2 regions of the Gordonia sp. NPDC127522 genome follow, and region 1 is predicted to be linked to the other one. Evidence: riboswitches for the same ligand, from Rfam matches in the RefSeq annotation. Region 1 holds a riboswitch; the other holds the start of a gene.

The links. A riboswitch is a leader RNA that binds a small molecule or an ion and turns the genes downstream of it on or off. The one in region 1 is predicted to bind S-adenosylmethionine.
Region 2: it holds a riboswitch for S-adenosylmethionine, as region 1 does, so the genes downstream of both, ACFVHY_RS19430 (aminotransferase class V-fold PLP-dependent enzyme) here and ACFVHY_RS12330 (bifunctional o-acetylhomoserine/o-acetylserine sulfhydrylase) in region 1, are expected to answer to the same signal.

Annotation. Positions count from the first base shown of each region.
Region 1 covers NZ_JBHXVK010000005.1:151,729-156,141, reverse strand. The annotation lists gene ACFVHY_RS12335 (homoserine O-acetyltransferase) at 1-1,105, opposite strand, end outside; gene ACFVHY_RS12330 (bifunctional o-acetylhomoserine/o-acetylserine sulfhydrylase) at 1,122-2,456, opposite strand; SAM riboswitch class IV at 2,519-2,639, opposite strand; gene ACFVHY_RS12325 (PE-PPE domain-containing protein) at 2,908-4,413, shown strand, end outside.
Region 2 covers NZ_JBHXVK010000015.1:108,863-113,275, reverse strand. The annotation lists gene ACFVHY_RS19445 (rhodanese-like domain-containing protein) at 1-165, shown strand, start outside; gene ACFVHY_RS19440 (O-succinylhomoserine sulfhydrylase) at 162-1,379, shown strand; gene ACFVHY_RS19435 (isochorismate synthase MenF) at 1,398-2,474, opposite strand; SAM riboswitch class IV at 2,582-2,695, shown strand; gene ACFVHY_RS19430 (aminotransferase class V-fold PLP-dependent enzyme) at 2,715-3,635, shown strand; gene ACFVHY_RS19425 (hypothetical protein) at 3,632-4,123, shown strand; gene ACFVHY_RS19420 (inorganic diphosphatase) at 4,247-4,413, opposite strand, start outside.

The sequences.
Region 1 (4,413 bases):
TGGCATCGAATTCGGTCAGGAATCCGTCGTGGCCGGTCTCGGAGTTGACGACCTGGAGCCCGCCGACGCAGTTGCCCAGTTCGTCGGCGAGTTCGACCTGCAGCCGGATCGGGTAGAGACGATCGGAGTCGATCCCCCCGACGATCACCGGAACGCGGCAATTGTTGAGCGCCTTCGCGACTCCGCCGCGACCACGGCCGACGTCGTGGTGGTTGAGGACTTCGGTGAGGACGACGTAGCTGGCCGGGTCGAAGCGGGACATCAGCTTCGACGCCTGGTGGTCGAGATAGCTCTGCACCGCGTAGCGCCCGCCGGTCAGGGGATTCTCGTCGCCCTGGGCGTCGTTGCCGAAGCGGGAGTCGAGCTCCGGTTCGCTGCGGTACATGAGATGGGCGATCCGACGCGCGATCCCCATGCCCTGCAGGGGAATCCGACCGGTGCCGTGGTAGTCGCCGCCGCACCAGTCCGGGTCGGCCTTGATCGCGGCGATCTGTGCGGACTGGATACCGATCTGATCCGCGGTCGCGCGGGCGCCGACGGCGAGCACGAGGGCGCTGCGGACGCGGTCGGGGTACTCGATCGCCCATTCGAGCGCGCGGGCGCCGCCCATCGAGCCGCCGAGAACCGCACCGACGCTGCGAATTCCGAGGCGGTCCAGCAGTGCAACCTCGGCACGGACCTGGTCGAGCACGGTGATCTGCGGGAAGCGTGAGCCCCAGGGCCGACCGTCGGGGGCGATGGAGCCCGGGCCCGTCGAGCCCTTGCATCCGCCCAGGACGTTGGCGGAGATGACGCACCATTCGTCGGTGTCGATGGCCTGTCCCGGGCCGATCAGCCCGTCCCACCATCCGGCCGAGTCGTGGTCGGCGTCGGCGGGTCCGGTGACGTGCGAGTCGCCGGTCAGTGCGTGGAGCGTGAGGATGACGTTGTCGCGGGACGGCGACAACGTCCCCCAGCGCTGGAACGCCAGGGTGACGTCGTCGATCCGTGCTCCGCTGTCGAGAGGCAACGAACCGATGGGGATGCCGACGAGTTCCCCGTCCGGGAGGGTCTCCCAGTCGGGCTGATCAGATGCTGTCGCATTCAGGTCGATACTCACCGACAAAGCTGCCTCACCTGTCTCACTTGGCCGCCGCGAATCCCTGTTCGAGGTCGGCCACGATGTCGTCGATTCCCTCGATGCCCACGGCGAGCCGGACCAGTCCCGGGGCCACGCCCGCGGCCAGCTGCTCCTCGGGGGTGAGCTGGCTGTGGGTGGTCGAGGCGGGGTGGATGACCAGCGACCGCACATCGCCGATGTTGGCGACGTGACTGTGCAGGCTGAGCGCGTCCACGAACTTCTTGCCGGCGTCCACTCCGCCCTGGATCTCGAAGGCGACGATCGCACCCTGACCCTTCGGGGCCAGTTCCTGACCGCGCTTGTGCCAGGGCGAGGATTCCAGGCCCGCGTACGCCACGGACTCGACCTGCGGGTGTGAGTCGAGGAAAGCGGCGACCTTCCGTGCGTTGGCGACGTGCCGCTCGATGCGCAGACTCAGCGTCTCCAGGCCCTGCGCCAACAGGAACGCGTTGAACGGGGAGATCGCCGCGCCGGTGTCACGCAACCACTGCACGCGTGCCTTGAGTGCGAAGGCGGGCGCGCCCAGATCGGCGAAGACGGCACCGTGGTAGCTCGGGTCCGGCGTGGTGAAACCGGGGAACAGGTCCTTCCCGTCGCGCTGGACCCGCCAGTCGAAGGTGCCGCCGTCGACGATGACGCCGCCGATCGCGGTGCCGTGACCGCCGATGTACTTCGTCGCCGAGTGCACGACGATGTCGGCGCCGTGGGCCAGCGGGCTGATCAGGTAGGGGGTGGCGACGGTGTTGTCGATGATGAGGGGTACGCCGTTGCGGTGCGCGACCTCCGCGATCCCCGGGATGTCGAGGATCTCGTTGTTGGGGTTGGAGATCGACTCACCGAAGAACGCCCGCGTGTTGTCCTTGACGGCGGCCTGCCACGACGCCGGGTCCTCGGGGTCCTCGACGAAGCTCACCTCGACCCCGAGCTTGGGCAGTGTGTAGTGGAAGAGGTTGAACGTGCCGCCGTACAGGCGGGGGCTCGACACGACGTGGCCGCCGGTCTCGACGGCGTTGAGGATTGCGTAGGTCTCGGCGGCCTGTCCCGATGCGACGAGCAGCGCGGCGACGCCGCCCTCGAGCGCGGCGATCCGCTGCTCGACGGCATCCTGCGTGGGATTCATGATGCGCGTGTAGATGTTGCCCGGTTCGGCGAGACCGAAGAGATTGGCCGCGTGCTGGGTGTCGTTGAAGACATACGACGTCGTCTGGTAGATCGGCAGCGCACGGGCGTTGGTCACCGCGTCCGCGGACTGCCCGACGTGGATCTGCTTCGTCTCGAAGCTCCAGTTCTCGCTGGGATCGTTGCTGTCGAGGGTGCCGTCAGGGACATCAGACATGGCGATTCATCACTTTCTACGGTCGGCAGGGCCAACTCGACCCTGTTGGGGTCCGACCTTCGGACCCGCGCTTGCCGGGGATCGCCACTGCGATCCCGCAACCCGGTCATCACCCGGAGCACCCCACCGCGGAAGGAGGGTTGCCGATCAGCCAGCCGGGGCTTCGCGCTGATACTCATGACCTGGCGACAAGGATATAACACGGATGTGAGGGTCCGAGAACCGTCCCGGTCAGGCCGCGCCCAACCCTTGAGGAGTGCACCAGAAGGGTGCCGGTGGCTGTCCTCCGACCGAGTGAAATCGGGTGTTAGCAGATACAAAACCTCTGGTCACGGTAGTTAGCGACGCTCAGTGTGCTGTCGGTTCCACGATCGCGGATCTAGCGTTCGGGACAGCCCCGGCTGCACCGGAATGCTCCGCTCAGGTGGTCCGGGTTCGCACAGGAGCGCTCATGGCCGTGATGGCTCATCTCCGGACCCGACGGGCCTCGTTCACGGTCGCCGGCCTCACCGCATTCGCGGTGGCGACCGCATTCACGGTGATCGGCACTCCGCATGCCGCCGCGGTCGACTGCGGTGCGGGTGCGGTGGTCATCGTCGGGGGCACCAACGACCCCGACGCCGAGCATCTGATCGGAGTCGAACAGCGCTACACCGGGATCGGCCCCGACAACAAGGCGGGCACCCTGGACGACGATCCTCGTTACACCGGCGACGGTCGGTACCGGATCATCCACGCCGATTACCCGACGACGCTCTGGCCGCTCGGTGCCGCGGGCTATGACGACAGCACACGACAGGGCACGGCGTCGACGGTCCGCGCAATCGCGGACTATCAAGCGGAGTGTGACAAACCCGTGGTCGTCGCGGGGTACTCGCAGGGGGCGCGCGTAGCGGGCGATGTCCTGGCCGAGATCGGGACCTCGCCTCGTATGAATGCCGACGGCAAGCCGAGTTCCGACGGAACGTACCGCTTGATCGACGTCAACAACACCCCCGGTGATACGCGCGACGACATCCTCGTCAACACCGAGAAGTTGTCCGGCGAGTTGTACTCGGACCCTCGACAGGCCGGGGACGAGTCCGGTCGCGGTATCGAACTGTCGTTGATCGGGATCATTCCCGGACTGACCATGTCGGGGCCCCGCGGGTCGTCGGGGACAGACCGAGGCTTTGGAGATCTGGAGGGCGATGTGGTGTCCGTCTGCATCGACGGCGACCCGATCTGCGACCTCCCGGACCCCATCCACGACCCGATAGGCGCGATCGATGGACTTCTCGGGTACTTCACCAAGCACAACCTGTACCCATACGCGATGTGGCGCGATCCCTCGGAACAATGGAGTACCCGCCCGGTGTCCTGCACGGGCGAGGCGGGGACGGTCTGCACTGTCGCCGCGGACTCCGCCTTCGCTGAACTGATCCAGGGCTGGGCTCGCGACCTCGGATACCGGGGTACGATCGGCGACTTTCTGTCGGGGCGTCCGACGATCGACCTGCCGTACGGAATCGAACTCGCGAACCTGCAGCCGGTGGTCCGGCTCGTGCAGGATCTGTTGCCACCGTTGCCGAAACTCGGATACGGCGCGTATCTGCCGGACCTGTTCGTCTTCGAGGACATCCTGGAGGGCATCCTGACGCTGTCGCCGGCGCAGTTCGTCGGCGGCGCGCGAGCCTTGGCCGCGAGTCTCCGCAGCATCGTCCTGCTGCCGGTCAACTTCGTCCGGTACTGGGCGGGCGCGATCATCGGTCCGGTGGCGTCGGAGGGCGGCACCGTCACGATTCTCGCGGCGGATACGTCGAATCTGCGATCGTCCACGTTCGCGCGACTGGCGACCGTGACCGACGAGTCCGTGGGGCCGGTCCGCGCCGAAGAGGAGGGCGGGGCCGGCGCCTCGCCCGAGCCGTCGGCAGCCCGGGCTGTCGAACCGGATGTCACCGATCCGTCACCGGCCGAG
Region 2 (4,413 bases), on a different contig from region 1:
TGCCGTTCGGGGCACCGGTCGATCGGCGCTGCGGAAGCTGCGACCGCCGACGGTATCGCCAGAGCGTACAACGTGATCGACGGGTTCGAAGGCGCCCTCGACGAGAACGACCACCGCGGGACGTCGGGCTGGCGTGCCGAGAACCTGCCGTGGAGGCAATCGTGAGTTCTGATCTGCCCGTCAGTCGTGAACTGCCTGAAGGGCTCTCGGCTGACACGATCGCGGTTCGCGGCGGGCTGGCGCGTTCGGGTTTCCACGAGACGGCCGAGGCGCTCTATCTCACGAGCGGTTACGTCTACGACTCCGCGGAGGCCGCCGAGCGAGCCTTCACCGGCGAGGACGAACGATTCGTCTACTCGCGCTACGGAAATCCGACCGTCGAGATGTTCCAGGAGCGGTTGCGCCGGCTCGAGGGCGCGGAGGCGTGTTTCGCCACCGCAAGCGGCATGGCCGCGGTGTTCGTCGCGCTCGGTGCACTGTTGAAGGCCGGCGACCGTCTCGTCGCCGCCCGCAGCCTGTTCGGTTCCTGCTTCGTGGTCTGCAACGAGATCCTCCCGCGCTGGGGGATCGAGACCGAGTTCGTCGATGGCGAAGACCTCGAGCAGTGGGAGCGGGCCCTGTCCAAGCCCACCGACGCGGTGTTCTTCGAGACACCGTCGAACCCGATGCAGAGTCTCGTCGACGTCGTGAAGGTCTCGGAACTGGCGCACGCCGCGGGCGCACAGGTGGTGCTGGACAACGTCTTCGCCACCCCGCTGCTGCAGCGGGGTCTCGAACTCGGCGCCGACGTCATCGTGTACTCGGGCACCAAGCACATCGACGGCCAGGGGCGCGTCATGGGTGGCGCGGTACTCGGAACCAAGGAGTACGTCGACGGTCCGGTGCAGCAACTCATGCGACACACCGGTCCGGCACTCAGTCCGTTCAACGCCTGGACCCTCGTGAAGGGGCTGGAGACGATGCGTCTGCGCGTCGACGCCTCGGTGTCGTCGGCGCTGCGGATCGCCGAGTTCCTCGAGAGCGATCCGCGCGTGCGCTGGGTCAAATACCCCTTCCTGCAGTCACATCCGCAGTACGACCTGGCGAAGTCGCAGATGTCCGGCGGCGGCACGGTGGTGACCTTCGAGCTCAACGACCACGATGGCATCGACGGCAAGAAACGCGCCTTCGAGGTCCTCAACGGCCTGCGGATCGTCGACATCTCCAACAATCTCGGAGATTCGAAGTCGCTGATCACGCATCCGGCGACCACTACTCATCGTGCGATGGGTCCCGAGGGACGCGCGGCGATCGGTCTGAGTGACTCGGTGGTGCGGCTGTCGGTCGGTCTCGAAGGGGTCGACGACCTGTTGGGCGACCTGGACCACGCGCTGGGCTGAGAAGCGGGAGAGGGCGACTCAGTCGAGTGCGGCGATGCCCAACGCGTTCAGGACCGTGCGCAGCTTGAACGCGGTTTCCTCGAGTTCGCCCTGCGGGTCGGAGTGTTCGACAATGCCGCCGCCGGCCCACGTCCGGAGGCTGCGACGATCGGCCTCGAGTTCGAGGCACCGGATGGTGACCATCCACTCCCCGTCGCCGGCGGCGTCGCACCAGCCGACCGCCCCCGCATAGAAGCCGCGCTCACCCTCGACCTCGCGGATGATCTGCGCGGCAACATCACTCGGCGTGCCGCAGACCGCCGGGGTGGGGCCGAGCAGGAGTGCGAGATCGAGCGCGGTGGTCGCCGGGTCCCGAAGCCGAGCGCGGATCGGGGTGGCCAGATGCCAGACCTCCCCGGTCGACTGCAGTTGCGGGGTCGACGGTGCGTAGACGTCGTCGCAGAGGTGTCCCAGTCGGTCCCGCAAGTGGTCGACGACGAAGGCGTGCTCGGCGAGATCCTTTGCCGAGGAGAACAATCCGTCGGCGGCGGCGCGGTCGACGACCGGGTCGGGTGACCGCGGCGCCGATCCCGCGTACGGGTGGCAGGTGACGACTGAACCCGACTTGCGCAGCAGCACTTCGGGACTAGCGCCCAACAGCCACGAACCCGAGCCGGTGGCCGCGCCGAGATCGACACCGAATGCGTTGTGTCCGGCATTGCCGCCCGCCAATGCGTCGAGGAGTTGCAGAGGCTCGACCTCGGCGTCGAGCACGATGTCGACGCTGCGGGCGAGTACGACCTTGCCGACGTCGCCGGCGACGATCCGCTTCACCGCGTGTGCGACACGTTCGCGGTGCTCGTCGGCCGTGGGGTGCAGGGTCGTCGACACCGGGGTGCGCGTCAGCGGTGGTGTGCCTGCCAGCGGCGCCGCGTCGACGTGCAGGACTTCGGGCACCACCAGCGCGGCGGGGTCGGCGAGGTCGAAGGGGATCGCGCCGGTCAGACCGTCGACGGTCCCGGCGCGCAGGGCGGCCGAGGCGGCGTCGACGTCGGTGAACGCACGGACCGCGCCCATGCCCCGCACGGTGCCGTGCGGGCGGGACAACACGAACACATCAGTCGCTGACACCCCTGACACGCTACAGGTAAGTGTGCCCTAACTTCCGATCACGTTGAGTGAAAATTGACACGTCCGCGCGAGATCGACGACCCTTGGTCGTAGGTCATGAGTGCCAGTGACAAGCCCCGGCTCGCTGGTCGGCAACCCTCCTTCGCGGTGGGGTGCTCCGGGTGACGACCCGGCCGCGTACCGACCGGACGCGGCAAGCGCGAATTGTCTGAGGAGTTTCCTGCCGTGACCGCTGTCCTGTCCGCACCCGCCGGTCGCCTGTCGCCCGCAGTCGACGTCCGCTTCGACGCCGCCCGGGAATCGGTGCGGCAGTTCGTCCGTGCGCGGGTCGACGACACCGTCGTCTTCACCCGCGATGCCGCCGTTGCCCTCGACCTCGCGGCGCGCATCACTCCTGGCGACGTCGTCGTCCTCGACATCGGGCAGGGCGCCGACCTGCTGCGGTGGTGCGCACCACGGCAGGGGCGCGACCGGGCGCGGTTCGTCCCGGCCGGCGAGACCATCGAGGACACCTTGGTCGCGCTGGAGACCGAGCTCGCCTCGGCGCCGGCATCGCTCCTGGTCGTGACCGCGGTATCGGACATCACCGGCGAGGTGCTGCCGATCGGCCGGCTCGCCTCGCTCGCGCACCGGTCCGGGGCCCGCATCCTGGTCGACGCCGCGCAACTCGTCGGGCACCGGCCCGTCTCCGTCGTCAGCCACGGCATCGACTACCTGGCGTTCGGTGAACCGGGGCGGAAGACGGGCGGCGCCGGCGTCCTCATCGGTCGTCGTGACTGGTTCGACGCCGCCGACGTCTACGTCTCGCCGGACGCCGACGGCGTTTCCGAAGCGATCGCGGTCGCCGAGGCGTGTCGGGTGCTCGCCGATCTCGGACCCGAGACGATCGGGCTGCACGAACGCCGCCTCGCCGAACGTCTCGATGCCGGCCTGGCCGCGATCGGCGGCTTCACGCCGCGGCGGATCTTCACCGATTCCACCGACCGCGCGGGAGTCGCGGGCTACACCGTCGACGGCCTCACACCGCCGGCCGATACGGTGCGCGCGAGTTTCGGAGCGGGCACCACCGCCGACGACATCGACCGGATTCTCGACGCATTCCGGGCGCGAACCGAACAGACCGACCGAACAGGGGTGAGTAGATGACCATCGAACTCGACGCACGTGCCGACCGCGGCACCGTGATCGCCGCACCGACTGCCACCCCGATCAGCATCGGACGTCCGGGATTCCAGATCGCGCTCGCGGGAGACGAACTCGCACAGACGTTTCCGATCGTCGTGCGGCGTGAGACCCTCCGCGAGGCGCAGCGCGCCCGCTCCCTGCTCCGGGCCGGCAGCCACGATCAGGCCAAGTTCGTGGTCGCACTCGAGGTGGAGGTGACCGTCGCGCCGGATGCCGCGTCGGCGCGCGTGGCTGCTGCTGCTGCGGAGGACGCGTCGTCGGAGACGAGTTCGGGGACCATCCGCTACATCGGGACGACACACGGACTGATCACGCTGGTCCGCGACATCTACGCAGCCGAGGTCGCCGACGCCGTGATCCTCATCCCGATCGACGGCGCGGCCACCGAACGCCGCATCCGCGAACAGATCCTGCCGGTGCTCGCCGAGCAGCGGTACCGCGTGGCCTGACCCACTGCTGGTTGAGCCGGCACCGAGCGTAGCGAGGAGCCGAGTCGAAGCCACTTGGTGAACAGACAAGACCGCCGGCACCACCTCGAATGATGGTGCCGGCGGTCTCGTGTGCGGGAGAGATCAGCCGCGCGAGGGCTCGTTGGCCGCGTCGGGGTGCGCAGCGAGGCGATCGATGGCCTCCTGTGCGATCTTCTCGGCCTGGTCGCGGCCGACCCATCCGCCCGGGTCGACCTCCTTGCCCGGCTCGAGGTCCTTGTAGTGCTCGAAGAAGTGGGCGATGGGTCCCA